One region of the Parazoarcus communis genome, then DNA from elsewhere that is predicted to be linked to it. Evidence: predicted binding sites of a transcription regulator. Region 1 holds the regulator's gene; each other region holds the start of a gene.
The links. The regulator HrcA, encoded in region 1, represses chaperone genes, less so after heat shock. The targets are predictions, from matches to a motif close to TNTTAGCACTCNNNGNCNNNGAGTGCTAANA.

Region 1 (9,571 bases):
TGAGGCAGGGGATGTAGTGGAAGGTGCTGCCGCCGTGCGTGAGAAAGGCCTCCTTGCACTCGATGGCAATTTCCTCGAGCGTTTCCAGGCAGTCGGAAACGAAGCCGGGGCAGATGACGTCCACCCGCTTGACCCCCTCGCGCGCGAGTTTCTCGAGCGTGGGCTGGGTATAGGGCTTGAGCCACTCGGCCTTGCCGAATCGCGACTGGAAGGTGACCAGAATCCGCTCAGCCGGGAAGTCGAGAGATTCGGCCACCAGGCGCGCGGTCTTGTGGCATTCGCAGTGATACGGGTCGCCAAGATCGAGTGTGCGCCGGGGAACGCCGTGAAAGCTCATCAGCAGCCGATCGGGCTCACCGTGCTTGACCCAGTTTTCGCGCACGCTCTGGGCGATCGCGGCGATGTAGCCCGGATCGTCCTGGAAGCTTCGCACATAGCGGATTTCGGGCAGGTTGCGCCAGTGCAGCATGCAACGGGCGACCTCGTCCATCACGCTGGCGGTGGTGCTGCCGGCAAACTGCGGATACAGCGGTACGACGAGAATGCGGGTGCAATTGCGCGCACGCAGCTCCTGCAGCGCATCCGGAATTGACGGGGCGCCGTAGCGCATTGCCCACGCCACCTCGACGTCGCCTCCCGTGGCCGCGTTGAGGTAGCCGTCGAGCAGCTTGGCCTGGCGTTCGGTATGGACCTTGAGCGGCGAGCCGGCATCCATCCACACGCTTGCATACTTGGCCGCGGACTTGGCCGGGCGCGTGTTGAGGATGATGCCGTTGAGGATGATCCACCACAGCGCACGCGGGATCTCCACCACGCGGGGGTCGGACAGGAACTGCTTCAGGTAGGGACGCAGGGCTTGCGCGGTCGGCGCTTCGGGCGTGCCGAGATTGACCAGCAGCACGCCTTTGCGTGCGGGGGTGCCGTGTTTGTAGTCGGGCTCGGGCCAGTAGCGGGCCATGTTCTTCCTTCAGTCAGGTGAGGCAGCAGGCTTTCGCTGCAAGAATCCGCAGCGAAGAGTCAGGAATTGGACGAGAGTGCGTTCGACAGCAGGCGGGCGGTGATGTCCACGATCGGAATCACCCTGTCGTAGGCCATGCGTGTCGGGCCGATCACGCCGACCGAGCCCACCAGTTGGCCGTCGACTTCGTAGGGGGCCGTGATCACGCTGCAGCCGTCGAGCTGGGCCAGGCCGGATTCATCCCCGATGAAGATCTGCACGCCCTGCGCGCGGTTGGACAGATCCAGCAGTTGCATGAGACCGGTGCGCTGCTCGAAAAGTTTGAACAGTTCGCGCAGACGCGACATGTTGGACGAAAGGTCTTCGACGTCGAGAAGATTGGTTTCGCCCGAGATGACGTAATTGAGCGCGGATTCCTCTGCGGCCTCGGAGCCGGCTTCGACGGTGGCCGTCATCAGCTCGCTCATGTCGCTGCGCAACTGCTGGAGCTCTTCGCGGATGCGCTTGCGAATGTCTTCAAACGCGAGGCCGGCAAAATGCTCGTTCAGGTAGCTCGCCGCAGCGCCGAGCTCTGATGAATTGTAGCTGCGGCGGGTGATGAGGATGCGGTTCTGCACGTCGCCCGCGGTGGTGACGATGATCAGCAGGATGCGGTTTTCCGACAGTTTGATGAACTCGATCTGACGGATGCGCACCGCATCCTTGCGCGGTGTCACGACGACGCCAGCGAACTGGGTCAGGTTGGACAGCATGTGCGATGCGGAGCTGATCAGGCGTCCGGGCTGATCCGGCTGGAACTGTCCCTTCAGGGCCTGAACCCGATTGCTTTCCATCGGCTGCACCGTGAGCAGCGCGTCAACGAAGAAGCGGTAGCCGAGCGAGGTGGGGACTCTCCCTGCCGAGGTGTGCGGGCTGGAGATGAACCCCATTTCCTCGAGGTCGCTCATCACGTTGCGTACGGTCGCGGGTGAGAGTTCAAGTCCGGAATAGCGTGAAAGCGCGCGCGAGCCGACGGGCTGGCCCTCGGCGATGTAGCGTTCGATCAGCGTTTTCAGCAGGATCTGGGAGCGGGTGTCGAGCGGTTTCATGGTTGGCCTGCAATATAGCCCGATTCTATGGAACTGCGTGCCTTGCTGCCAAGCGGCAATCGACCGCAAGGCCGCGCATGACGGAATCCGAATGTGGTTTAATCCGCAGCCATGACTATGCGCTTTACCAATGTTGCCCTGATCGGAAAGTACCAGAGCCCGGATGTGGCGGAGTCGGTGCTGCTGATCGCTCGCTATCTTCGCGAACGGGGTCTTGAAGTGTGGATCGAGCAGGGTACGGCGAGTTCCATCGGTCAGGCGGAAGGTTTTCCGGTCGCGGCCTATGAAGAGATTGCGGCGAAGTGTGATCTTGCCGTGGTTGTTGGTGGCGATGGCACCATGCTCACGACGGCTCGCCGGCTTGCCGAGCGTTCGGTGCCGCTTGTCGGCGTCAACCTCGGGCGGCTGGGCTTTCTGACCGACATCGCGCGCAAGGATGCCTTGCTGAGGCTGGGCGAAATCCTCGATGGCAGCTTCCGCGAGGAATCCCGCTTCATGCTCGATGCTGAGGTGATGCGCGCGGGCCAGCGCGTGTTTCATACGCTGGCGCTCAACGACGTCGTTGTGAACAAGGGCGACCTCGGGCGCATGATTGAATTCGATCTGTCGATTGACGGCGAGTTTGTCTATACCCAGCGCTCCGACGGCATGATCATATCGACGCCCACCGGTTCGACGGCCTATGCGTTGTCGGCCAACGGCCCTATCCTGCATCCGAGCGTGGGCGGCATCGCACTTGTGCCCCTGTGTCCGCATGCCTTGACCGCGCGTCCGGTGACCCTGCCGGATTCGTGCTGCATTGAAATCGAGTTGCTGCCACCGCATGATGCGCGGGTGCATTTCGATGGTCAGGCACGGTTTGATGCGCGTGCGGGCGACCGCGTGCGCCTGACCCGATCGCCACTTGCCGTGCGTCTGCTGCATCCGAAGAGCTACAGCTATTTTGCGATGCTGCGCGAGAAGCTGCACTGGAGCGCGGCGCCGCGGCACAACTGACCCGTCCGACTGATGAGCTGTCCTGCGCGGGGCAGTTCGACCAACCTGAACGCGAGACCATGCTGCGCCGTCTGACTATTCGTGATTTCGTCATTGTCGATCGTCTCGAGCTCGAGTTCGGCGCGGGCTTTGGTGCCCTGACCGGCGAGACCGGTGCGGGCAAATCCATCCTGCTCGATGCGCTCGGGCTTGCGCTCGGCAGTCGCGCCGACAGCGGCGTGGTGCGCGTGGGCCAGGCCAAGGCGGACATCGTCGCCGAGTTTGGCCTGCCGCCGGGAGGGGGGCTTGCGGACTGGCTTGACGAGCAGGAGCTGCCGCCCGACGACGACACCGTGATTCTGCGCCGGGTGGTCGACGCGAATGGTCGTGGCAAAGCCTGGATCAACGGTGTCCCGGTGACACTGGCACAGCTGCGGGTCGCCGGGGACTGGCTCGCCGACATTCACGGGCAGCATGCCCATCATGCCCTGTTGCGCGCAGACGCCCAGCGGCAACTGCTGGACACGCATGCCGGTGCCGCGCCACTTGGCGCCGCTGTCGCCACCTGCTGGCGCGAATGGCAGCGCATCAGCGAACTGCGACGCAATGCAGAGCTCGATTCCGCCGCCTCCGCCCGCGAGCGCGAACTCCTCACCTGGCAGCTCAAGGAACTGAAGGACCTTGCCTTCAACGGCGAAGAATGGGTCGAGCTCAACGCCGAACATGGCCGGCTCGCCCACGCGGCAGGGCTGATGGAAGGTGCGGACGAAACCCTTGAAGCGCTGGGCGAGGGCGATTACGCGGTGTCCGTCGTGCTTGGCCGGCTCGATGCCAGGCTCGACGAGATGAGTTCCATCGACGCCTCGCTGAATGAAGTGCGCGACTTGCTCGCCTCTGCTGCGATTCAGGCGGATGAGGCGCTGCATGCGCTGCGCCGTTACCGCGACCGGCTCGATCTCGACCCTCAGCGTCTGGGCGAGATCGAACGCAGGATCACCGCGGTTATGGATGTCGCACGCAAGTACCGTGTCGCGCCCGAAGCGCTCCCCGAACTGGAGGCGAACTGGTGTCAGCGCCTCACCGAGCTTGAGGCAAGCGCGGATCCTGCCCGTCTCGAAGCCGCCGAAGCGGCGGCGCGTGCTGCCTACGATGCGGCTGCGAGCCGCCTGTCGGCAGCGCGTGCGCCTGCGGCAGTCAAGCTCTCGGCAGAAATCACCGAGGCGATGCAGTCCCTGGCAATGGAGGGGGGGCGGTTTGAGGTGTCGCTGGCGCCATGCGAGCCCACGCTTCACGGCGCCGAGAATGTCGAATTCCTGGTTGCTGCCAACCAGGGACAGAGCCTGCGCGGGCTGGCCAAGGTTGCTTCCGGAGGCGAGCTCTCGCGCATCGGGCTGGCGATTCAGGTCATGACCAGTCGTGACTCGGCGACACCGACCCTGATTTTCGACGAAGTGGATGTCGGGATCGGCGGGCGAGTGGCCGAGATCGTGGGCAAGCTGCTTCATCGTCTCGGACGCGACCGGCAGGTGCTGTGCGTCACGCATTTGCCACAGGTTGCCGCCTGCGCCGACTGGCAGTGGCAGATCGCCAAGGCAGAGCGGGGTGGCGAGACATTGAGTGCAGTGACGGCGCTTGACGCCGGGCAGCGGGTCGAGGAGATTGCCCGCATGCTTGGCGGCGTGAGCATCACCGATACGACACGAAGGCATGCAGCCGAGATGCTGGGACAGGTCTGACGGCACGCCCGGCTGCGATCAGAGCGAGACGTGCGGTCGATTCGTGGTCGCGGCTGAGCCGGTCAGTCGCTGCGGTTCGGGCAGTCCTTGCGCAGACAGTCGGCGTAAAGATAGAGCGCATGTTCCTTCACCGCGAAGCCGCGCTCCTCGGCAACGATGTTCTGGCGGCGCTCGATTTCCGGGTCGAAGAATTCTTCGACCTTCCCGCACTGCAGGCAGACGAGATGGTCGTGGTGTCCGCCCTTGTTGAGTTCGAAGACGGCTTTGCCGGACTCGAAGTAATGCCGTTCGAGCAGGCCGGCCTGCTCGAACTGCGTCAGTACGCGATAGACTGTTGCCAGCCCGATATCCATGCCTTCGTTCATCAGCAGTCGATAGACGTCTTCCGCGGTGAGGTGACGCTGTTCCGTGGTCTGGAACAGGTCGAGGATCTTGAGGCGCGGGTAGGTGGCCTTGAGACCGATGTTTTTTAGGTTCTGCGAGTTCTCGGACATGGTCGCCTGTCGGTGTGGCTGAGGAGCAAGACAACGTTGTGTTGCGTCGCTATGTTATATTTTTTGACCTTTACTGAGAACCATGCGCAGTTCCGTGCGCGTTAAAGTGACCCTGTCCATGCGTTTATCGCTTATTTCGGCGCTTGCCGCCGCCAGCCTGCTTGCGGGCTGCTCGTTCGATTCCATCACCGACCGCATCACGCCTTATCGCATCGATATCCGCCAGGGCAACTACGTCGACCAGTCAATGGTCGCGCAGCTCAAGCGCGGCATGTCACGCGATCAGGTGCGTTTCGTACTCGGGTCTCCGCTCGTTACCGATGTCTTTCGCACCGACCGCTGGGACTACGTGTATCGCTTCCGTCCGGGCATGGGCGAGGTCGAGCAGCGGGTGATCTCCGTATTCTTCGTCGATGACCGCCTTGATCATATCGATGGTGATGTGACCGGCGGCGACGCCACGGCGGCGGTGGATTCGCAGCAGGCTGCCCGCACCCGGGTCGTCGAAGTGCCTGCGGCACCCAAGGACTGATTTTTTGAGCGCCCGTTGACGGGCCAGATGACTGACAGGATTTTGATGATGACGCCTATCCGCGTTGCGATTGCCGGCGCGTCCGGCCGCATGGGCCGCATGTTGATCGAGGCTGCCCACAAGGACGAGGACATCGTGCTGGCAGCGGCATTCGATCGCCCCGGCACGCCTTTTATCGGAAGGGACGCAGGGGAGATGCTCGGCATCGTCAGTGGCGTTGCAATCGGTGACGATGCCTCCGCTGCCATTGCCGCCGCAGACTGTGTGATCGATTTCACCCGGCCCGAGGGCACGCTTGAGCATCTCGAGATCGCACGCGGGCTCGGCAAGGCAATGGTGATCGGTACCACCGGTTTCGATGCTGCCGGCAAGGCTGCAATCGCTGCCGCGGCGCAGTCGGTGCCCGTTGTTTTCGCGCCCAACATGGCGGTGGGGGTGAACGCCGTCTTCCGCCTGCTCGAGGTTGCGGCGAAGATCCTCAACGATGGCTATGACGTCGAGGTCATCGAGGCTCACCACCGCTTCAAGGTCGACGCGCCCTCGGGTACCGCCTTGCGCATGGGCGAGGTCGTTGCGAAAGCGCTTGACCGTGATCTCGAGGACTGCGCCATTTACGGTCGCGAAGGCGTGACCGGTGAGCGCAAGGCCGAAACCATCGGTTTTTCGACGATTCGCGGTGGCGACGTCGTTGGCGACCATACCGTGCTGTTCGCTGGTATCGGAGAGCGTATCGAGATCACGCACAAGTCGGGCAGTCGCATGCCGTATGCGCTCGGTTCGATGCGCGCCGCGCGCTTCCTCGCAGGCCGCAGCAGTGGTCTGTTTGACATGCAGGATGTGCTCGGCCTGCGCTGAGCCGGCTCCATGAGCGAGGGCCCGGCGATGTCTGGCGAGGCTGGCACTGTCGAGCAGCTGCGCGCGGAGCTCGACCGGGCCAATGATTGTCTGGAGCTGGTCAAGCTCGGTGCGCACACCGGGCTGTGGGAGTGGGAAACGTCGACCAAGTGCCTTGTCGTCGATTCTCGCTGGCGCAGCTGGCTTGGGTACGAGGAGGGCACCAAGGAGGCGCCTTTCGACAACTGGCTGCCACTCGTCCACGAAGAAGACCGGGAGCGGATGAACGAGTGCCTGCTCGCTCATCTGCGCGGCGAGCTTCCCCTGTTCGAGGTTCAGTTCAGGATTCGGGCGGCGGACGGACAGTCGCGCTGGCTCAGTGCGCGCGGTCAGGTGCGCGATCGCATGCCCGATGGGCGGTGGCAGCGGGTGATCGGGATCTACACCGATGTGACGCGCGAGCGCACCCGGGAAATGGAGTTGCTGCAGGCAAAGGAGCAGGCCGAGGCGGCCAGTCGTGCGAAAGGCGATTTTCTCGCCAACATGAGTCACGAGATTCGTACGCCGATGAACGGCATTCTCGGCATGACCGAGCTGCTGCTCGATTCGGCGCTGGCTCCTGAGCAACGCGAATACCTGCTGACGGTCAAGTCGTCGGCGGAGGCGCTGCTGACGATCATCAACGACATCCTCGATTTCTCCCGTATCGAAGCGGGGCGGATGACGCTCGAGAGCATCGACTTCTCGATCGCGGCGGTGATTTCCGAGACGATCCGGGTTCTTGCGCTGCGCTCGCACCAGAAAGGGGTCGAGTTGTACTCGGTGATCGATCCGGACGTGCCCGCCGTGCTGCGGGGCGACCCGGTGCGTTTGCGACAGGTACTGACCAATCTGATCGGCAATGCCATCAAATTTACCGACCAGGGCGAGGTGGAGGTTCGCGTCGCGCTGGGGGCGAGAGAAGGCAGCAAGGCCGGTCTCGCGTTCTCCGTGCGCGACACCGGCATCGGGATTGCGCCCGACAAGCAGGAAGCCGTGTTCGGTGCGTTTTCGCAGGCCGACAGCTCAACGACGCGCAAGTACGGGGGTACCGGCCTCGGGCTGGCGATCTGCCGTCATCTGGTGGACCTCATGGACGGGGCGATTCAGGTCAGCAGCGAACCCGGCGTCGGCAGCTGTTTCTCCTTCAATGTGCGCCTCGATGTGGTGGCCGATGCGAAGCCGCCAGTGCTGGGCCCCCTGCGTGGCGGTCGTATCCTTGTGGCCGCAGTCAATGAGGGGTTCGGACGGTCGATCTGCGCCATGCTCAAGGCCTGCGGCATCGCGTCGCGTTGTGTCCAGTCGGGCGAGGCTGCGCTTGAGGCGCTCGCCGCCGCGCACGAGCGCAACGATCCGTTTGCATTCGTTCTGATGGATGCGGCCATGCCCGATCCGGGTGGGTTTGATCTCGCCCGCCGCTACCATGAGGCGGTGCCGTGGCTGGACCGGATCGTGATGATGCTGTCCAGTCATTCCCAGCGCAACGACCTTGCCCGCTGCCATCAGCTTGGGCTCAAGTCCCGCATATCAAAGCCTTTTTCCCGGGATGATCTGATCGAGGCGCTGCAGGTGGCGCATTGTGGGGATCAGGCGGGCGACGAGGTGATCGGTGCCTTCGATCCCGAGAAGTCGCTGACCGAGATCCTGTGCGAGATGGATGCGCCGCAGCGCAAGCTCGAGATCCTGCTGGTCGAGGACAATCCGGTGAACCAGACGGTGGCGACCCGCATGCTGGAGAAGATCGGGCACCGGGTGACGGTCGCAAACAATGGCGAAGAGGCTGTTGAAGCCTTCGACGGTGGACGGTTCGACCTGATCCTGATGGATCTGCAGATGCCGGTGATGGGCGGGCTGGAGGCAACGCAGGCAATCCGTGCGCGCGAGGCGCGGCGCAGCTGGGCGATCCAGGGCGACTGGCGCCCCATTCCCATTGTCGCGATGACGGCGCATGCCATGGCCGGCGACCGCGAGCGCTGTCTCGAAGCGGGCATGGACGATTACGTGAGCAAGCCTATCAGGCCGGCCGACCTTGTTGCTGCAATCGGACGGATGTGCGAGCCGGTGTCCGACGCCGGCGTCGACGGTGACAAGAGTCTGCTCGAGGCCGAGGGCGGCGACGGAAGTGGTGTTGCCGACCTCGGCGAGACGCGCGCCCTGTTCGACGGCGACGAAGAGATCGTGCAGCAGCTTCTCGTCGTGTTCTTTCGCGATCTTGGCGGCACTCTGTCGGAGTTGCGCGGAGCCGGCGCCAGGGGTGATCTCGTCCGCCTCGGCGAGTTGGCGCATTCGATCAAGGGCTCGGTTGGCCTGTTCGGTGCGCAGCGTGCAACCGAGGCATCGAAGGCGGTCGAATCGGCTGCACGCAATGCCGACCCCGCCGCTTCGGGGGCGCTGCTCGAGACCTTGCTGCGCGAGATGAATGCGCTCGCCACTGCGTTGCGACCGTCGCTTCAGCGCTAGCGGCGCGAAGTGGCCTGACATTTTTTCGCATGACGATTGCCTTGCCGGCGCTGTTCGGGAGGGGGGCAGACGGGCGGATGGCCGGAGTGCGTTGCTTCAACGCTCGAAAAACGTTAGAATTCCGCCGATTTGATGGCGGGATTGGCCAATAGGCTCGTCCCGTTTTTCGCATATGGAGTGGCCCGATTCGGGCTCGCTCCGGTCTTTTCGGCTGAATCCAGGAGTTTTTCGTGACTGCTTTCCCGCCCGCCCTTCTTGCGCTTGCCGACGGAACGGTTTTCTACGGCAAGGGTATCGGTGCGGTTGGCAGTACGGTCGGCGAGGTGGTGTTCAATACCTCGATGTCGGGTTATCAGGAAATTCTGACTGATCCGAGTTACTGCCGCCAGATCGTGACGCTGACCTACCCTCACATTGGCAATACCGGTGTCAACCTCGAGGACGTCGAGTCTGGT
Region 2 (9,571 bases), 1.7 Mb from region 1:
GTGCGGCTGGAATCATTGAATGCAGCGCGCCCAGCCAATGAGCAGGAAGATCCTGAGCCCCCCACACAACATGCCACACCAGCAAGGTACGCAAGCCCACCCGAAGTAGCCGACGCTCTCCTGGGGACAGCTCCAGGCCGGTCAGCTTCGAGAAACACGCCACCATGCCCCACGCCTGGCCGGTGTAATGCCACGCCAGGTAGAAGGCCGCACCGAGCCAGAGTACATAGACCAAGTCTTGATGCACGGCGATTCCGCCGTTCGGACCGGGCGTTCCCAGGAAGACCGCTGCTGCAACGATCAGGATCAGCGCAAGCGGTACATATATCGTTGCGAGCGGGTACTTCTTGAGGTTCGTGCGCGGCCGGTACAGCAGACTGTACGCACCAATGAAATGAGGCCAGTTGATCAGGACCTGAAAAATGATTGCGCTGCCCATCAGTCCGCCAACGCTCGCCGCGGGCAAGGACGACGATATGCTCCCTGCCCACCACAGGTAAACCAGCATGACGCTGACGACCACAATGGAAACACCGCCAGTCACCCAGAAATCAAAAGCCGGCGAAATGATGTAACCATTCCGGAACGAGGCTGCAGTGCGTTTTTCGGCCTTGCGCCTGGGGATGTTCTTCATACGTTCTTCCAACGCCCGGACACCCCAGGCTCAAGATTCGATTTTCCAGTTCCGAGGGATCCGACAACCCCATTCTGCCCCGTCGTTCAGGTGGCCGGAGCCATGGCGCCCATCGCACGCAGCGCCAGCGCCTGGATCGTCAATCCGGGAGACTCTCCGCCTCCCGTGCTCGGAAACACGCTGGCGTCGACGATGTAGAGATTGTTCCAGCGATGGCTGCGGCACCATGCATCGACAACCGAGTTGCGCGGATCAGTTCCCATGCGGCAAGTACCGAATACATGCGTCGAACTGAAAATATCGTAGGAGCTGAACTCCTCGAATATCGGCCCGGCTCCGGACGCCTTGAGAATCTCCCTGCAGGTCTTGGCCATGAAGGCGATACGCTTCATCGCCATGTCGTCGACATGACTGTGAATGCGTGCCACGGCCACGCCGGTTGAATCCTTCACCGACGGGTCGAGTGCGACATATGACTCTGGGTGAGGGAGACTCTCGCAGATACCGGACAAGGAAAGCACTCTCCCAAATGACGTCCTCATGGCCTGCTTGTGCGCACGCCCCCAACCCTTCACGACTCTTTTCGCATAGTTTATCGGCCCCAGGAGATCCGACTCGGCAACCGAGGGCGAGAAGCGACATCCGCCAACGACACCCGGAATCGAATCCGGAGCATTGTAAGTCCAGCAGATGCTATCTACTGGCAAACCGCGATGGCTGCCAAGGTTCTCCGGACACAGCGCATTGCTGGTCCAGAGCAGTGTCTCCATGAAATTCCGCCCGACCTGTCCGGACTCGTTGGCGAGCCCCTTGGGCGAGCGCATGTCTTTTGAGGCAAGCAACAGCCGCGGGGTTTCGATGGCACCGGCGGCGAGCACGAGTTTCGGCGTTTCAACGAACCCGGCGCCATTGCGATCACGGTAATGAACTCCCACGACCTTCCCTTCCGCACCGGTCTCGATCCGCACGACCGTGGTATCCGTGCGGATATCGCACAAGCCGCTGGCTTCGGCCGCCCTCAGGTAAGTCACGTCGATCGTACCTTTGTCCGTTCTCGGGCAACCCTTGAGGCAGCAACCACAATAATTGCAGGCAGGGCGATTTTCGCGTGCCTCCGGGAGCACGGCGAGCGGGTTCGCCACCAACTGCATACCCTTGGCCGCAAAACCTTTCTGCAGGAAGCGGGTGCTGTAGGCAAATGGGTGTGCTTCGTAGGGGAGCGGGGCCGAGCGAGGCCGATAGGGATCTGCCGCTGGGCCAGCGACCCCGACAAACCGCTCGGCCTCCAGGTAGTGCGGTTCAAGGTCCTGATAGGACAGAGGCCAGTCGGCGCCGACCCCGAAGCGACTGTGCAAGCGCATGGACTGCTGATTCAGGCGGTGCGCCTCACCGGTAAAGTGCAGTGAGCTCCCCCCCACGGCCCTCACGTGGTGATAGCCGAAGGAAGCGCGCCTGTCACCCGGATTGAGCAGACCGGATACATGGTTCCATGACCGGAGCTGAGACCACTGCCCGGACAAGGCCTGCATTTCACCGTAGGTATACCGCCCCTGGCTGCCCGCCTTGACCGGGAAGCCCTCCTCCCAGTCCCGTGTGCTCGCCTTGTAATCCTTGAAAGGGTCATAACGCGGCCCAGCCTCAAGGATCAGCACCCTCAAGCCCTTGCGGGTCAGTGCCCATGCCGCTGCACCGCCGCCCGCCCCCGAGCCGACGATCACAGTGTCATACACCCGCTTGGCCATTCGCCCTCCTTGCCGGTGCGAGCGTGTAATCGGGATATCCCCTGGGCTGAGGCGGCGATTCAAAACCCATTCCAACCCAACTTGCCGGCTCTGCGTAATAGAAGCTCATCAGATCTGCCAGCACTCGGTCGAAAAACATCTTCGGAATGCCGTTCCTGGGGCTTGCCTCAGCCTGCGCCACGATACGATCGCGCTGCTCCGGCCGCAAGGCTTCGAACGCCAGTCCGTATTGCGCGGACGCCTGGGCATCGAGCCACTGTGCTCCGAGCTCCAGCAACTGCGGATAGTTCACAATCCTGGCCGCATGCGCAACGAGGCGCCGATCAAGCTTCAACTGTGAGGCTGAAGGCGTCAAGTCCATTGGAATCAAGGTATCCACAAAGGCAGCAAGCAGTTTTCCCCGCCTTTGAGCCGCCCCCCCGGCAGCACGCAAAGGCACCATGCGCGTCAGCGTCCCGAAAAATACCGCAGCCCGCACCCCATGCCTGAGGAACCGGCGCCTGCTGTTGTGCACATTCATCACATTCAACTCGTACCAAGGACCGTGATGGGCTCCCGGATTCAGGGCCAACGCCCACCCGCCCGACGCCCCGTCGGACTATAACGTAAGCCTGAGCAGCCGACAGTGCGATCCAAGGTTGCAAAAAAAGGGGGCGCCCTGAGGCGCCCCCTTTTACGCAAACCAAGCTCAGAAACGCCAGCGACCAAACACCTGGCCATTAAGACTTTGATATTTCTCGCCTGCTTCCGCGCCGAGCTCAAGTGCCAACTCGAAACGATCGCTCATTTCCCAGTTCAAGCGCCCGGACAATGCATAGACGTCGCGGATGGCCTTCTGGCCTGTCGTCTCGAACTGGCCACCACCGCCAACAAATGCGCTGTTCGCCGTCGCGCCGTCGTTCTCGAACTCGTGGCGCCACAGCAGCTTGACTGCCGGACTCAGCACACTGCTGTCCGCGAGCTTCATGCTGGAGCTCAGCTCGACCCCCAGCAGCGAACGCAAACGACTCACATCATCGCTTTTCACTGCCAGCGAAAGGACGCCTGCGCCAGATTCGGTATAGCCACCCTGCTCTACGCGAAAGGTTTCGAAACCGAGCAGCGGCGTGAGTCGAAGCTTGTCGCTCAGTGCAAAGGGCATGCCCGCGATCACACGCATACCGTACAGCTGGCCGTCGAAATCGCCCTTGGCAACGCCGGTCAGGTGGGTATTCCGCTTGGTCGAGTAATCCTGATAGGCATACGCGACCATACCGTCGATATACCAGCGTTCAAACGAACGTCCAAAATAACCCGTCAACTGATAGGACGAAATGTCCGCGGCATCACCACTGCGGAAATCGTTCATGTCGACATCGGTCTTGGCATACGAGAACGCGCCACCCAGCAGCCAGCCGTTGCTCATCTGCGTATCGAATCCGGCCATCATGCCGTAAACATCGCTCTCCGAACCGGCAAAGCCACTCTTGGCACCCACCTTGGACTTGCTGCCAAACGCCTTCAGCCAGAAGCTGCGATTGAGTGCTTCGTCACCGGAGGACATGCCTTCCTGATGATCGCCCGCATGGGCGTTGTGCGCCGTCCTGAAACCGGACTGGACGCCGACACCGGTGCGTAGCGCATCAAGCCGCACCTGAACCGTGTCGAGCGCGGACGACGAAGTGCTCAATGCGGCCCCGCCCAGCACCACACTGCTTTCTGGAGAGATCAACTTCATCGCCAGACGCTGGCTATCGGGCGTCATCGACGAGATCGCCGCAATGACGGCCCCCATCTGCCCTGTCGACGTTCCATTGAGGGCATCGAGCACCCGTGCGACATCCTTCTCGCCCTGCTCGGCCACCGGCACGAAACCGCCGCTCCCGCCCAGTTGCGATGCACTCACTACCTGCGTCTGGTTGATGGGACCTGCGCCCGTGCCGTTGTAGGTGTCCCCTGCTGTGCCACCTACCGTATAGATGCGATAGCCTTCGAACGTAAACTGACCGGCGGTGGCGATAACTGTCCACGTCGCCTGTCCGGTCGGCGAAATGCCCGCAGCAGCCAGGCTGGTACTGTTGATACTGAAATAGGAACCGTCCTGCGATCCCCCAGCGGCAACCATGCCGTCGTACGTGAAGGTCTGAGTCCATGACCCGATGGTAAGCTGGATTGCATCACCGGCAGACCACGCGGTCGCGGTCGCGCCGCCACTGAAATTGACACTGACATCGCCATTACACGAGCCACCGCAGTTATTCTCAAACGTGAGCTGCGTAATCTGGATACCCTGCCCGCTGTTCAACGCAACGGGGGTGTTCGAACTTGCCTGTGTAAACAGGTGACCCGCACTCGCGGTCAAGGGCAGCAGCATGGCCGCAACGAAGAGCAGCGCTCCGCCCCACCACGCTCTAAGAATCTGAAAATATCGGATCACATTGAACCTCGGTTATTGTTTGTTACAAAACCCCTGAGTTTTCATTGTCTTTAGGCATAAAGCACGCGTCAAGACAATTCAGGCACTTATCAGGTATCTGCTACCCGCTTAATCTCTAAAATGCTACAAACCGCCAAATATATAGAACCTCTTATATTCGCGAACTCTTATTCGCGAGCGCAATTTGTACCAAATCAGCCCGAGAATCACAGATCAACCCAGATCCATCAAACGCCGCATCACGGTTTATTTCGCGCCGTATGCGAGTACTGCAAAGTCGGTCGATATCAGGCATTCTTTCGCACCTGACTGAATCAGCCCGAATATTCAGCGCCCCCAGGCGATTGCCAGGACCTGAAACGCCAGCGGGTTATCGCGCCAGCCTGATCCACTCAAACCTGAATCAGCAGTATTTCCACCATTGAATTCGAGTGTCACCATGAAAAAGTTCAGCCATTTCCTGCTTTGCCTTCTGCTTGCGAGCGGAATGAGCACCTCGGCGGTCGCCGACTTCAAGGCTGGGTCGGACGCTGCAAGCAAGGGCGACTTCGCAACAGCACAAAAGGAGTGGCAAACCGCAGCGACCGCCGGAAATGCCGACGCTCAGTTCAATCTGGGCGCATTGCTTCTTTCAGGACGGGCAGGCAAGGCCGATATCAGGAATGGCGTGAAATGGCTAGAAAAAGCGAGCGCCAATGGGCACACGGAGGCCTCATACGCGTTGGGCATGATTTATTTCAACGGCTCGGGCAATGAGTTGAAGATGGATCACCAGCGCGCGTTCAAGGCTTTTGAGCTTGCAGCGGCAAAGGGGCACCCCCCCTCACAGTTCAGCGCCGGCATGCTGCTTCTCAATGGCCAGGGAATGAAACACGATCCGTCGGCTGCGGTCGCATGGCTGACCAAGGCAGCGGATCAGGGTTACGTCATGGCCCAATACAATCTGGGCTTGTTTCATGCAGGCCAGCAGGGCGCCAAGGGCAAAGCCTTCAAGTGGTTCCTCAAGGCCGCCGAACAGGGGCTCCCGCAGGCTCAGCACACTGTTGCACGCATGTATATGGAAGGTCAGGGTACCCCGCGCGATCTCGCGCAGGCCAAGTCGTGGTTTCTTCGCGCAGCAGACAAGGGAAGCGTCGAGTCTCAGTACGGCGCAGGATTTCTGCTGTATGCCGGGATGGGCGAACAGAGGAACCCTGCCGAGGCGCTCAAGTGGTTTGAACGCGCTGCGAAGAACTGGGACAGAAACGCGCAGTTCCGGCTGGGGCAGATGTACCTGGAAGGCGATGGCGTTGCGAAGAACCTGACTGAAGCATACAAATGGCTGGACCTGGCCGCCTCTGGCGGACATGAAGACGCCCACTACCTCCGGGCCGCGGCCGGCCTCCAGATGCCGGACGCTGACACTGAACGCGCTCACCGACTGGCTCAGGAATGGTTCGATGCCAATCACAAGACCCCGCACAAGCATCAGGACCTGAAGCCCCACGGCCACTGACGCCCCCAGCACTCCATGAAGGGACTCCTGGGGGGGAACTCTTCCGCCCGTTAGCACTCAGACGCATCGAGTGCTAACATGCAGCTTGAGGAGGACCTGAATCAATGTCACAAGCTTTGTCGTTTCCCGTACCGTCAGCCACAGGCAGCATCGACCAGTACATCCAGTCGGTGAATCGCCTTCCGATGCTCACCGAGCAGGAAGAGGTGAGCCTGGCGACCCGGTTGCGCGACGAGGGTGATGTCGAAGCAGCCCGTGAGCTCGTCATGTCACACCTGCGCGTGGTTGTTTCCATCGCTCGCGGCTATCTGGGCTATGGCCTGCCGCATGCCGACCTCATCCAGGAAGGCAACATCGGTCTGATGAAGGCCGTCAAGCGCTTCGACCCTGCACGCGGCGTGCGTCTGGTGTCGTTCGCGATCCACTGGATCAAGGCCGAGATTCACGAGTACATCGTGAAGAACTGGCGTCTGGTCAAGATCGCCACCACCAAGGCGCAGCGCAAGCTGTTCTTCAACCTGCGCAGCCTGAAGAAGGACACCAGCACGCTGAACCCGGGTGAGGTGCAGACGATCGCCACGCACCTTGGCGTCAAGCCCGAAGAAGTGGTGGAAATGGAAACCCGTCTTGGCGGACGTGAAGTGCCGCTCGATGGCAGCAATGACGACGATGACGAGCGTTTCGCGCCGATTGCCTATCTGCCCGACCCGCACGCCGAGCCGTCCGAAGCCCTTGAACAGGCCGAAAACGCGCGTCTTCAGGACGAAGGACTGCGCGATGCGCTGGGTTCGCTCGATGATCGCAGCCGCGCCATCGTCCAGCGTCGCTGGCTGACCGAAGGCGACAGCGCGACCCTGCACGAACTCGCTGCAGAGTACGGCGTGTCTGCCGAACGAATCCGCCAGATCGAAGCCAAGGCCATGCAGAAGATGCGCGGACTGCTCGCCGAAACGGTCTGAGCAAGGTCTCCCGGCAACACACCCGACAAACGGCAGCGGCAACGCTGCCGTTTGCGTTTCAGCGTCCGGCGAGCAGCCTGCCGATGTCTTCGCTGATGTTGTCTGCGGTTTCGCCGTGCTTCACATACAGCCGCAACTTGCCTGACGGGTCGAAGACATAGGTCCCGGCCGAATGGTCGACCGTGTAGTTGCCACCCTCGGTATCGCCACTCTTGCGATAGAACACGCGGAAATCCTTCGCCACCGCCGCGGTGGCATCGAGATCGCCCACCAGCCCCAGGAAGCGCTTGTCGAACACCGGCACATACTGCGCGAGCAGCTCTGCCGTGTCGCGTTCGGGGTCGACGGTGACGAACAGCACCTGCACCTTGTCCGCCTCCGGGCCAAGCTTGCGCATCACCTCGCTCATGGTCGACAGATTGGTCGGACACACATCCGGACACTGCGTGTAGCCAAAGAAGATCGTCACCACCTTGCCGCTGAAATCGGCCAGCGTTCGAGGCGTGCCGTTGTGGTCGTCTAGCGCAAGCGTCTTGCCGTAATCGGCACCAGTAATGTCGGTAGCATGAAACGAAGGCGGGGGCTCGGCGCATGCGCCGACCAGCAGCACGGTGGCTGCCACAATCAGGGAACGAAGCATCAGGAAGGGGTCAGAAGCGAAGATAGTGGTCCGCAAGCAACGCGGCGAAGAGCAATGATAGATACAGGATGGAGAAGCGGAAAGTCCTGCGTGCCAGTGCGTCGCTGTAATCGCGATACAGGCGCCATGCGTAATGGATGAAACGGGCGCCGAGCGCAACGGCCGAGGCCAGATAGATCAGCCCGCTCATCTGCGTGGCAAAAGGCAGCAAGGTGACGCCGAACAGGATCAGCGTGTACAGCAGCACCGACAGCCGGGTGTACTCCGACCCGTGGGTGACCGGCAACATCGGCAGGCCGGCGCGCGCATAGTCGGCCGTGCGATAGAGCGCCAGCGCCCAGAAATGCGGCGGCGTCCACGCGAAGATGATCAGAAAGAGCAGGAGCGCGTCCCCACTCACGTCGCCGGTGACGGCGGCCCAGCCAAGTACCGGCGGCATCGCACCCGAGGCCCCGCCGATCACGATGTTCTGCGGGGTTCTGGGCTTCAGAAACACCGTGTAGACCACGGCGTAGCCGACAAACGTGGCGAGGGTGAGCCACATGGTGAGCGGATTCACCGCCTGATGCAGCACGAACAGCCCGCTGCCTCCGAGCACCGCCGCAAAGCCGGCGACCTCGCGCGGCGCCAGCTCGCCACGCGGCAGTGGGCGCGCCCGCGTGCGTGCCATTCGCGCATCGATCCCCTGCTCGATCAGACAGTTCATCGCGGCCGCAGCGCCCGCAACACATGCGATCCCGATGGTTGCGGCAAACACCGTCGCGGCGGATGGCAAACCGTCCGGAACGGCGAGGAACATGCCGATCACGGCACAGAAGACGATCAGCGCATTGACGCGTGGCTTGGTCAGCACGTAGAAGGCACGAAGCCGGCCACTGCCGAGTGCATGCCCCAGGGTGAGGGTTTTCATGAACGCACTCCTTTGTTTGGTTTAACCGTCTCAGGCCCGGCGCTGCGAACGCGGCGAAAGCGGCAGCAGACGCCCGAGCCCGGCCGGCGCCGGCCGCGCGATCCCGCGGGCCTGCAGACGGAAGTTGATCCACACCATCAAACCCACCAGCACTGCGGCGCCGGCGTTGTGCATCGCCGCCAGCGGCAGGGGCAGTGAAAGCGCGACGTTGGCGACACCGAGACAGATCTGCATCAGCACCGCAGCAATCAGCGCTACGCCTGCGCCCGCAGTAGGCACCCGCCGCGCCAGCGCCCAGCCCAGCATCAGCAACACCCCGCCGGCAACCAGCGCCCCCAGGCGGTGCGACCAGTGAATGGCGGTCAGTGCGGACAGTGAGAGCAGCTCGCCATCTGCCGTCATCCCCAGTTCACGCACGACGTGAAAGGCGTTCGCATAGTCGGCCACGGGCCACAGGCTGCCGTGGCAGGTCGGAAAATCGGTGCACGCCAGCGCGGCGTAATTGGTGCTGGTCCAGCCGCCCAGCGCAACCTGTACGGCCAGCACCAGCAAACCGGCCCGGGCAGCCCACAGAAGCCGGGGCGGCACGACCTCGCGCCGCGCGCCGGCAACCCGTGCGGCAAGCCACGTCAACAGAGCCAGCGTCGTCAGCCCACCCAGCAGATGGCCGGTGACGATGGCGGGCTTGAGCAGCAGGGTCACCGTCCACTTCCCGAGCAGGCCCTGAAAGATCACCACCCCCACCAGCAGCGTCGCCACCCACGGTGCGGCGCCC
Region 3 (9,571 bases), 330 kb from region 1:
TGCCCGAAACGAGCCTGTCGGGAAGCGGACTCGGACTGCCGATTGCCCGCGAGATTGCGCGCTGCCATCACGGCAGCATCAGGATCTCAGCCTCGCCGCGCGGCAAGGGCACGCGGGTCCAAGTCAGCTTGCCGCTGACACAGTAAGAAAAAAGGCTGCAGCGGGCATCGCCCACTGCAGCCTGCTGGCTCATTTCACGCTCACCGCAGCACCCTGCGGATGAGCGCATCTGTTAGAGCAGATCAGTGACCGGAAGCCCCCGACGCACCGATGCCGGTCTCGGAGCGAACTTTCTGCGCCAGATACCCCGCACGGTCGAGCTTCGCACGCTCGCTGTTGTCCAGCACCGAGAACAGCCAGATCCCGATGAAGCCTGCCGCCATCGAGAACAGCGCCGGCGAAGTGTAGGGGAAGAACGCCGACCCCTTGGGGTTGCCCAGCGTCGCTTCCCACACCGAAGGCGACACCACCGTGAGCACCACCGCAGTGGTCAGCCCGAGGAAGCCGCCAATCGCCGCACCACGCGTTGTGCAATCCTTCCACAGCACCGACATGAACAGCACCGGGAAGTTGGCCGATGCCGCAATCGCGAAGGCCAGTGACACCATGAAGGCGATGTTCTGCTTCTCAAAGGCGATCCCCAGCACCACGGCGACCACACCCAGCGCAAGCGTGGTCATGCGCGAGACACGCAGCTCGGAAGCCGAGTCGGCGTTACCCTTCTTGAACACCGTGGCGTACAAGTCGTGCGAGACGGCAGAAGCACCGGACAGCGTCAGCCCCGCAACCACCGCCAGAATGGTGGCGAAAGCCACTGCGGAGATGAAGCCGAGGAACACGTTGCCACCCACCGCATTGGCAAGGTGGATCGCCGCCATGTTGTTGCCGCCGATCAGGCCGCCCTTCGCATCAAGGAAGCCCGGATTGGTCGACACCAGCACGATCGCGCCGAAACCGATGATGAAGGTCAGCACATAGAAGTAGCCGATCCAGGTGGTGGCCCAGAACACCGACTTGCGCGCTTCCTTTGCATCGGGAACGGTGAAGAAGCGCATCAGGATGTGCGGCAGGCCAGCGGTGCCGAACATCAGCGCCATGCCGAAGGAGATCGCCGAAATCGGGTCCTTGATGAAGGACCCTGGCCCCATGATCGCCTGCCCGAGAATCCCCGCCTCCTCGATCGTCTTGCCTGCCGCCACGGCAGTCGTTGCCTTGACCTGCACCGATGCGGCAAACAGCGCTTCCGGCGAGAAGCCGTACTGCGCCATCACCATGAAGGCCATGAAGGACGCGCCGGCCAGCAGCAGGCAGGCCTTGATGATCTGCACCCAGGTGGTCGCCGTCATGCCGCCGAACAGCACATAGACCATCATCAGCGCACCAACGATGACCACCGCCATCCAGTACTCGAGGCCGAACAACAGCTTGATCAACTGGCCCGCGCCGACCATCTGCGCGATCAGGTAGAAGGACACCACCACCAGCGTACCGGATGCGGCAAAGGCCCGGATCGGGGTCTGCTTGAAGCGGTAGGCGGCAACGTCGGCGAAGGTGAACTTGCCCAGGTTGCGCAGCCGCTCTGCCATCAGGAAGGTGATCACCGGCCAGCCCACAAGAAAGCCGATCGAGTAGATCAGACCGTCGTAGCCGCTCGCCATCACCGCGGCCGAGATACCGAGGAAGGACGCGGCCGACATGTAGTCGCCGGCAATCGCCAGACCGTTCTGAAAGCCGGTGATGCCGCCACCTGCGGTGTAGAAGTCTGCAGCGGACTTGGTCTTGGCCGCTGCCCACTTGGTGATGAACAGGGTAAGCACCACAAAGCCACCGAACATGCTGATTGCAGTCCAGTTGGTGGCCTGTTTTTCGGCCTGCCCGAGGTCGCCACCGGCCGCCAGCGCGGCCGCGGACAGCAGGGCAAGCGCAAGGCCGCCCAGAATATTGAGATGGCGGGCGTTCATTTGCCTGCCTCCCTGACGACTTCTTCGTTCAGCTTGTCGAACTCGGAGTTCGCACGGCGCACGTAGATGCCCGTGATGATGATGGTGAAGACGATCACCCCGAAACCCACCGGGATGCCAACAGTCATTACACCCTCGCCCAGACGGGCCGCGAACAGCTCCTTGTCGAAAGCGATGATCGCGATGTAGCCGTAGTAGACGACCATCATGATCGCCGTCAGCAGCCAGCCAAATTTCGAGCGCGTACTCACCAGGCGCTGATATTTCGGGTTGGCAATAATCTTTGCCACCGAATCGTTTTCCATGTCTCCCCCTCCACGCGGGCGTTGATCGCACCGGACATGTGCCCGGCCAGCCACAAGGTAGTGAGGGAGACTTACGACGAGCTTACGTAAACTGTTTTTTATTCTTTTATATCAACAGCTTACTGATTTCTTAACCCTGACTGAACGCGACATTGACAATCGGCATCGCACGCTCAGCCCAGCGGATAGTAGTCGCCATGCACGGGCGGCGGCAGCTGCAGCTGGCTGCGCGGAAAGACAACCTGCGCGACGGTCCCCTGCCCCGCCGGATTGGGGCTCAGGCTGACCGTGGCGCGATGCAGCTCGGCAATCTCGCGCACGATGGGCAACCCCAGCCCCGAACCGTCCGCGCCGCTGCCCAGCACCCGATAGAAGCGCTCGAATACGCGCTCGCGATCCGCCTCGGGGATACCCTCGCCGGTGTCCTCGACTTCGAAAATCGGCGCCCCGGCGTGACGGGTGCGTGCAGTCACGCTGCCACCGCGCGGGGTGTACTTGATGGCGTTGTCCATCAGGTTCTTGACCATCTCGCGCAACAGCACCGGGTTGCCCTCGACCAGCATGCCCTGCCCGCTGCTCTCCACCCCCAGATCGATACCCTTGGCAAGCGCGCGCGGGAACAGATCCTGCCCCACTTCACGCACCATCGCCTCGACATCGACCGGCTCGACCGCGTAGAGCTTCTCGAAGCTGGCCTCGGCACGGGCAAGCGAAAGCAGCTGGTTGATCAGGTGCCCGGCGCGCTCGGTGCTGTCGGCAATCTGCGTCAGCGAATTGCGCAGTTGCTCGGGATCGCTCTCGAGCAGTGCCAGCTCGGTCTGCATGCGCAAACCGGTCAGTGGCGTGCGCATCTGGTGCGCGGCATCGGCAATGAAGCGTTGCTGCGCCTGCAGGTTCTCTTCAAGACGCGCCATCATGTCGTTGAAGGCGATGATCAGCGGCCGCACCTCCTCCGGGACGCTGGCGGGCACGATCGGCGACAGGTCGGTCGGACGCCGTCGCCGGATCAGGCTTTGAAGGCGGTTGAGCGGCGCAATCCCGCGCGTCAGCCCCACCCACACCAGCACCACGGCCAGCGGAATGATCGCGAACTGCGGCAGCAGCACCCCGGTCACCACCCGCGAGGCGAGGTCAGAGCGCTTGTTGCGGGTTTCGGCAACCTGCACCAGCACCAGCGGACTGGCAGGCTCCGGCCAGGCACGCAGGAACTGATAGGCGACCCTCACCTCCTCGCCATGGATGACCTCGTCGCGGTAACGCACCTCCTCACCCAGCACCGACGCAGGCGGCGCCACCCAGGGGATCTCGCGGTCACCGGTGATGGTCTCGCCCCCCTGGTCGGCGACCTGGTAATAGACGGTGTCGTCCTGATCGGCCCTGAACAGGGCGCGCGGTGGCGCCGGAAAATGCACCACCACCTTGCCGTCCTCCACCTTGACCAGCCGCGCTAGCGCGCGCGCACTGTCGGCCAGCGCACGGTCGTAGGGCTGATTGGCGATGTTGTCCGCAACGTTGTGGGTGACGATGATGGAAATCGGCCACAGGAACAGCAAGGGCGCGAGCAACCAGTCGAGGATTTCGCCGAACAGTGAGTTGGGCTGTCCGGGCGCGCGCTGCCCGCTCGGCTTCCGGTCAGCCTTTCGCAGCCGGGACAGCATCCGGATTTTCCAGGCAATAGCCCAGACCGCGAACGGTCACGATACGGACGCCACTATCCTCGAGCTTCTTTCGGAGTCGATGCACATAGACCTCGATCGCGTTGCTCGACACTTCCTCACCCCAGCCGCACAGGTGGTCGACCAGCTGGTCCTTGCTCACCAGCCGCCCGACCCGCAGGATGAAGACCTCCAGCAACCCGACCTCACGCGCGGAGAGTTCGACCATCTGACCATTGATCTTGACCACATGGTCGGCCTGATCGTACGTAAGGTTGCCTACCTCGATGCAGCGCGGCTGGCCGGTACCACGCCGGGTATGGGCACGCACACGGGCCTCGAGTTCGGGCAAGGCGAAGGGCTTGGTCATGTAGTCGTCCGCGCCCGCATCAAGGCCGCGCACGCGATCCTCGACACCGTCCTGCGCGGTGAGGATCAGGACCGGTATTGCAGACTTGCGCCCCCGCAATCGTTTGAGCACCTCGATTCCTGGCAGCTTCGGGAGTCCAAGGTCGAGAATCAGCAGGTCGTAGGGCTGCGAAGCGAGCGCTGCATCCGCGTCTGCACCATTGGCGACATGGTCGATTGCATACCCGCCACGCTTGAGTGCCCTGCCGATTCCGTCGGCGATGACTGGGTCATCTTCCGCTAGAAGAATGCGCATAGGATTCCGGATGTAAGTTGAATGTAAGCGGAACCCATTAAATTCAGCCCCGCTGTTCTCCTTTTACTCGGTCTTCGGGAACGCACGCGTTCAGCAGCGCACGCGTTCCGGGGAGCGTCGCGCTCATGGCGCCGATGCTCCCTGCCGTCTTTTCCTTTCTCCGCGATTATCCCACGCCTGAGTCATTGCGCGTAGCGCTTTGCTCCATGCGCGATTGCGCGCGCCCTTGCCCCGCGCCATTACGAGCTGGGGGCAGGACTCGACAGGCAAAAAAAAGCCCCGCCGAAGCGGGGCTTTTGAGCCGGACCGTAAGGTCAGCGGGCAATTACATGCCCATGCCGCCCATACCGCCCATACCACCCATGCCGCCCATGTCGGGCATGCCGCCACCAGCCTTGTCGTCGGCCAGTTCAGCAACCATGCAGTCGGTGGTGAGCATCAGGCCAGCAACCGAAGCTGCGTTCTGCAGCGCGGTGCGGGTCACCTTGGTGGGATCCAGCACGCCCATCTCGACCATGTCGCCGTACTCGCCGGTCGCAGCGTTGTAGCCGAAGTTGCCTTCACCTTCGGTCACGCGGTTCACCACCACCGAGGGCTCGTCACCCGCGTTGGCGACGATTTCGCGCAGCGGCTGCTCCATGGCGCGCAGCACGATCTTGATGCCTGCGTCCTGGTCATGGTTGTCACCCTTGAGGCCGGTGAGGTTGGCACGAGCACGCAGCAGGGCAACGCCGCCGCCGGGAACGATACCTTCTTCAACGGCAGCACGGGTGGCGTGCAGTGCGTCTTCGACGCGCGCCTTCTTTTCCTTCATTTCGACTTCGGTCGCAGCGCCAACCTTGATCAGCGCAACACCGCCGGCCAGCTTGGCCACGCGCTCTTGCAGTTTCTCACGATCGTAGTCGGAGGTTGCTTCTTCGATCTGAACACGGATCTGCTTGACGCGTGCTTCGATGCGCTCACCGTCGCCGGCACCGTCGATAACGATGGTGTTTTCCTTGCCGACTTCGATACGCTTGGCCTGGCCCAGCTCTTCCAGCGTGCACTTCTCGAGGGTCAGACCCACTTCTTCTGCGATCACCTGGCCGCCGGTCAGGACAGCGATGTCCTCCAGCATGGCCTTGCGGCGGTCACCGAAGCCCGGCGCCTTGACGGCGCAGGTCTTGAGGATGCCACGGATGTTGTTCACCACCAGGGTCGCCAGCGCTTCGCCATCGACATCTTCAGCGATGATCAGCAGCGGACGGCCAGCCTTGGCAACTTGCTCGAGTACCGGCAGCAGGTCACGGATGTTGGAGATCTTCTTGTCGAACAGCAGAACGAACGGGTTGTCGAGGATGGCAACCTGCTTGTCCGGGTTGTTGATGAAGTAGGGCGACAGGTAGCCGCGGTCGAACTGCATGCCTTCGACGACGTCGAGTTCGTTGGCGAGGCTCTTGCCGTCTTCAACGGTGATCACGCCTTCCTTGCCAACCTTGTCCATGGCGCGGGCGATGATCTCGCCGATGTCAGCGTCGGAGTTGGCGGAGATCGAACCGACCTGGGCGATTTCCTTGTTGGTCGAGCAGGGCTTCGACAGCTTCTTCAGCTCGTCGATGGTGGCGATGACAGCCTTGTCGATACCGCGCTTGAGGTCCATCGGGTTCATGCCGGCAGCAACGAACTTCATGCCTTCACGAACGATCGACTGAGCCAGCACGGTTGCCGTGGTGGTGCCGTCACCGGCGATGTCGGAGGTCTTGGAAGCAACTTCCTTGACCATCTGAGCGCCCATGTTCTCGAACTTGTCCTTCAGTTCGATTTCCTTGGCGACCGAAACACCGTCCTTGGTCACGGTCGGGGCGCCGAAGGAGCGCTCGAGCACGACGTTGCGACCCTTGGGGCCGAGGGTGACCTTGACCGCGTTGGCCAGGGTGTTGATACCAGCAACCATGCGCTCGCGCGCGGAATCACCGAACTTGACTTCTTTAGCAGCCATTCTTTAGAACTCCTGAATTATTTCGAATCGAGAATCGTGGGATTGCGGGAGGCTCAGCCTTCAACCACGCCCATGATGTCTTCTTCGCGCATGACGAGCAGCTCGTCGCCTTCGACCTTCACGGACTGGCCGGCGTACTTGCCGAACAGCACCTTGTCGCCCACCTTGACGGCCATCGGACGCACGTTGCCGTCGTCCAGGATCTTGCCGTTGCCGACAGCCAGCACTTCGCCCTGATCGGGCTTTTCACCGGCGGAATCGGGGATCACGATACCGCTGGCGGTCTTGCGTTCGGCTTCCAGACGCTTGACGATCACGCGATCGTGCAGGGGACGAATCTTCATCGAGTTCACTCCTTAGTACTGTTTAAACTGTGGCGGGACCATCCCGCCGGAAAATTCGCAGTGGTCACGGCTTGCGCCGGACTGTTAGCACTCACTGCCAACGAGTGCTAATAATAGGGGCGGGGTTTCGCTATTTCAAGAGCGGAGACGGAAGAAAAATTTGCTGCGCCGCAGCGAGCAGTTCAGAACGCGACCGCTACGCCAAAGTGCAGACGCAGCCGGGCGTCGTCGTGGCCCCATGCGAGATCGATCGCCAGCGGGCCTGCCGGACTGCGCCAGCGCGCACCCAGACCGTAGCCGGTGCGCAGTCGGAACTCACTGCGAGAGTCCGCGGCATCGCCGGCATCGACGAATGCCGCCACGCCCCAGTCGCGACGAAACCAATGCACGTACTCGCCACTGAGCGTTCCCAGATAGCGGCCACCCACGGTTGCATCGCCTTCGGTCACGCCGAGGCTCTGATAGGCATAACCCCGCACCGATTGCGAGCCGCCGGCGCGGAACAGGAAATCCTGCGGGATACCGTCGCGGGAAGGTGCGAGCGTGGCACCCAGCTCTCCGCGCAGGGTCAGCATGTCGGCCTCACCGATCGGAAAATAGTGCTGATATCGGCCATAGAGGCGCACGAAGTCCTGCTCCGCAAGCGCAATGCTCGAACCGCCGCCAATCTGCACCTCGAGAACATGCCCGCGCCGCGGATCGAGCACGTTATCCACCGCTCGCTGCACCCAGGTCCAGTTTGCCGTCAGGGTTGTCAGGCTGGACGAATCGGCGCCATCGGGATGCAGGGACTCATGCTGCAGCCGCAGCGCGATCTGGGTTTCGATATCACCCCGAACGGTGGTGCGGCCGATACCGATCGCCTGACTTTCCGTCTTCAGCCCTTCAAGATCGCTGTTGTCGATCAACGCGCCGATGCTGTCGCGATGGCCGTCGGGCGCAGGCGGAAAGAACAGATCGGCAAACACGGACTGGCGCAGTTGCTCGAGACGAATGCCCGATGACAGCTCCCATCCACGCGAAAGAATATTGACGTCGCGATACGCTGCCTCGACCCGATAGCCGGTATTGCTCGATACACCGGCACCGAAACTCAGGCGCCGCGACTGGGCTTCAGCCACTTGCACACGCACGGGCACGGCAGCAGCCAGCGCCGGGTCACGCTCGATATCGACCACCACCGAGGCAAACTGGGGTGCGCCCTGCAAGGCCTCCTGCAAGGCAAGCAGCGCGTCATGATCATAGATATCGCCCGCCTCAACCGTGCTGTAGCGCGTAACAAGGTCGGCCGGCAGACGGGTCAGGCCAGTGACTGCGAGCTCGCCAAGCCTGAAGGTCGGGCCGCTGTCGATCACGACCGACAGCCCCACTTCGGTGCCGGCTTCATTGACTTCGGCACGCGTACTCAGTGTGCGCGCAGCAGCGTAACGGCGGCGACTCACCGCATCGAGCAACTGCTGTTTGGCACGATCCCATTCGGACTGACGAAAGGGTCTGCCCACTGGCAAGGCCCAGTTTTCGCGCAGGCTGTCACGCAAGGCTGCTGCCTCGGCATCGCTCGCACTCGCCAGTTCGCCTTCGAAACCGATATCGACCGCGGTAATGGCGGCACGCACGCCAGGCTCCACGACCAGCGTCCATCTATCACCGCTGCGCCGGTCGAGCCTGACTTCGGACTTGAAGTAGCCTTCCGTGGATAACAGGTCGACGACTTCCCGCCGCGTGCGACGCACCAGCGCGGTCTGATCGGGCCCGACCTCGGGCACCGTCAGCTCGGCCGACTTCAGCACGCGCACGTGTTGCCGCAGCAGTGCGCTGACGGCGTCCGGCGCCTCGAGCGCCACGCTGACGCGATCCTGTGCCCCGGCACCGTTTCCCCACAAGAGAAGACATCCCAGGGCCAGGTGGCTCAGCGCACGGAAAAGTGAATCAAGCTTCAAGATGATATGCAGTCACGCGTTCGACCTCGCTCTTCGAGCCGAGCACGACAGGCACACGCTGGTGCAGCTTGCTGGGCTTGATGTCGAGGATGCGCTCGCGCCCGGTGGTCGCTGCGCCACCGGCCTGTTCGATCAGCATGGCCATCGGATTGGCTTCGTACATGAGCCGCAGCTTGCCGCCCTGGGCGCGGCATTTTTCGTCGAGCGGATACATGAAGATGCCGCCTCGGGTCAGCACACGGTGCACGTCAGCCACCATTGATGCCACCCAGCGCATGTTGAAATCGACACCTCGGGGGCCGGCCTTGCCTTCCTGCAGTTCGGCGATATAACGCTGAACCGGCGCCTCCCAGTGGCGGGCGTTGGACGCATTGATGGCGTATTCGCGGGTTTCCTCGGGCACCGTCATGTAAGGAGTGGTGTAGACGAAGCTGCCCATCTCGCGATCGAGCGTGAAGGCGTGAACGCCCTTGCCCACTGTCAGCACCAGCTGGGTGGAGGGGCCGTAGATCGCATAGCCGGCGGCCACCTGCTCGCTGCCCGGCTGCATGAAGCTTTCCTCGGTCGGATCGCCCTCGCCCTCGGGGTTGCGCAGCACCGAGAAGATCGTGCCCACCGTGACGTTGATGTCGATGTTTGACGAACCGTCGAGCGGGTCGAACATCAGCAGATAGCCGCCCTTGGGGAAATCGAACGGGATCTGATGCACGGTTTCGACCTCTTC

Region 2: the regulator HrcA is predicted to act here: its motif matches at 6,336-6,366, upstream of rpoH (RNA polymerase sigma factor RpoH).
Region 3: the regulator HrcA is predicted to act here: its motif matches at 6,990-7,020, upstream of groES (co-chaperone GroES).

Annotation. Positions count from the first base shown of each region.
Region 1 is NZ_CP022187.1:4,555,221-4,564,791, forward strand. It holds gene hemH (ferrochelatase) at 1-958, opposite strand, end outside; gene hrcA (heat-inducible transcriptional repressor HrcA) at 1,018-2,046, opposite strand; gene CEW83_RS20870 (NAD kinase) at 2,158-3,042, shown strand; gene recN (DNA repair protein RecN) at 3,102-4,757, shown strand; gene fur (ferric iron uptake transcriptional regulator) at 4,820-5,251, opposite strand; gene CEW83_RS20885 (outer membrane protein assembly factor BamE) at 5,370-5,783, shown strand; gene dapB (4-hydroxy-tetrahydrodipicolinate reductase) at 5,832-6,638, shown strand; gene CEW83_RS20895 (response regulator) at 6,648-9,116, shown strand; gene carA (glutamine-hydrolyzing carbamoyl-phosphate synthase small subunit) at 9,347-9,571, shown strand, end outside.
Region 2 is NZ_CP022187.1:2,826,511-2,836,081, forward strand. It holds gene CEW83_RS12875 (hypothetical protein) at 1-634, opposite strand, end outside; gene CEW83_RS12880 (GMC family oxidoreductase) at 721-2,376, opposite strand; gene CEW83_RS12885 (gluconate 2-dehydrogenase subunit 3 family protein) at 2,357-2,896, opposite strand; gene CEW83_RS12890 (autotransporter outer membrane beta-barrel domain-containing protein) at 3,065-4,729, opposite strand; gene CEW83_RS12895 (tetratricopeptide repeat protein) at 5,232-6,287, shown strand; gene rpoH (RNA polymerase sigma factor RpoH) at 6,392-7,246, shown strand; gene CEW83_RS12905 (SCO family protein) at 7,305-7,886, opposite strand; gene cyoE (heme o synthase) at 7,897-8,796, opposite strand; gene CEW83_RS12915 (COX15/CtaA family protein) at 8,827-9,571, opposite strand, start outside.
Region 3 is NZ_CP022187.1:4,223,959-4,233,529, reverse strand. It holds gene CEW83_RS19310 (sensor histidine kinase) at 1-146, shown strand, start outside; gene CEW83_RS19305 (cation acetate symporter) at 243-1,961, opposite strand; gene CEW83_RS19300 (DUF485 domain-containing protein) at 1,958-2,266, opposite strand; gene CEW83_RS19295 (sensor histidine kinase) at 2,440-3,924, opposite strand; gene CEW83_RS19290 (response regulator transcription factor) at 3,899-4,585, opposite strand; gene groL (chaperonin GroEL) at 4,911-6,563, opposite strand; gene groES (co-chaperone GroES) at 6,617-6,907, opposite strand; gene CEW83_RS19275 (autotransporter assembly complex protein TamA) at 7,090-8,847, opposite strand; gene CEW83_RS19270 (class 1 fructose-bisphosphatase) at 8,837-9,571, opposite strand, start outside.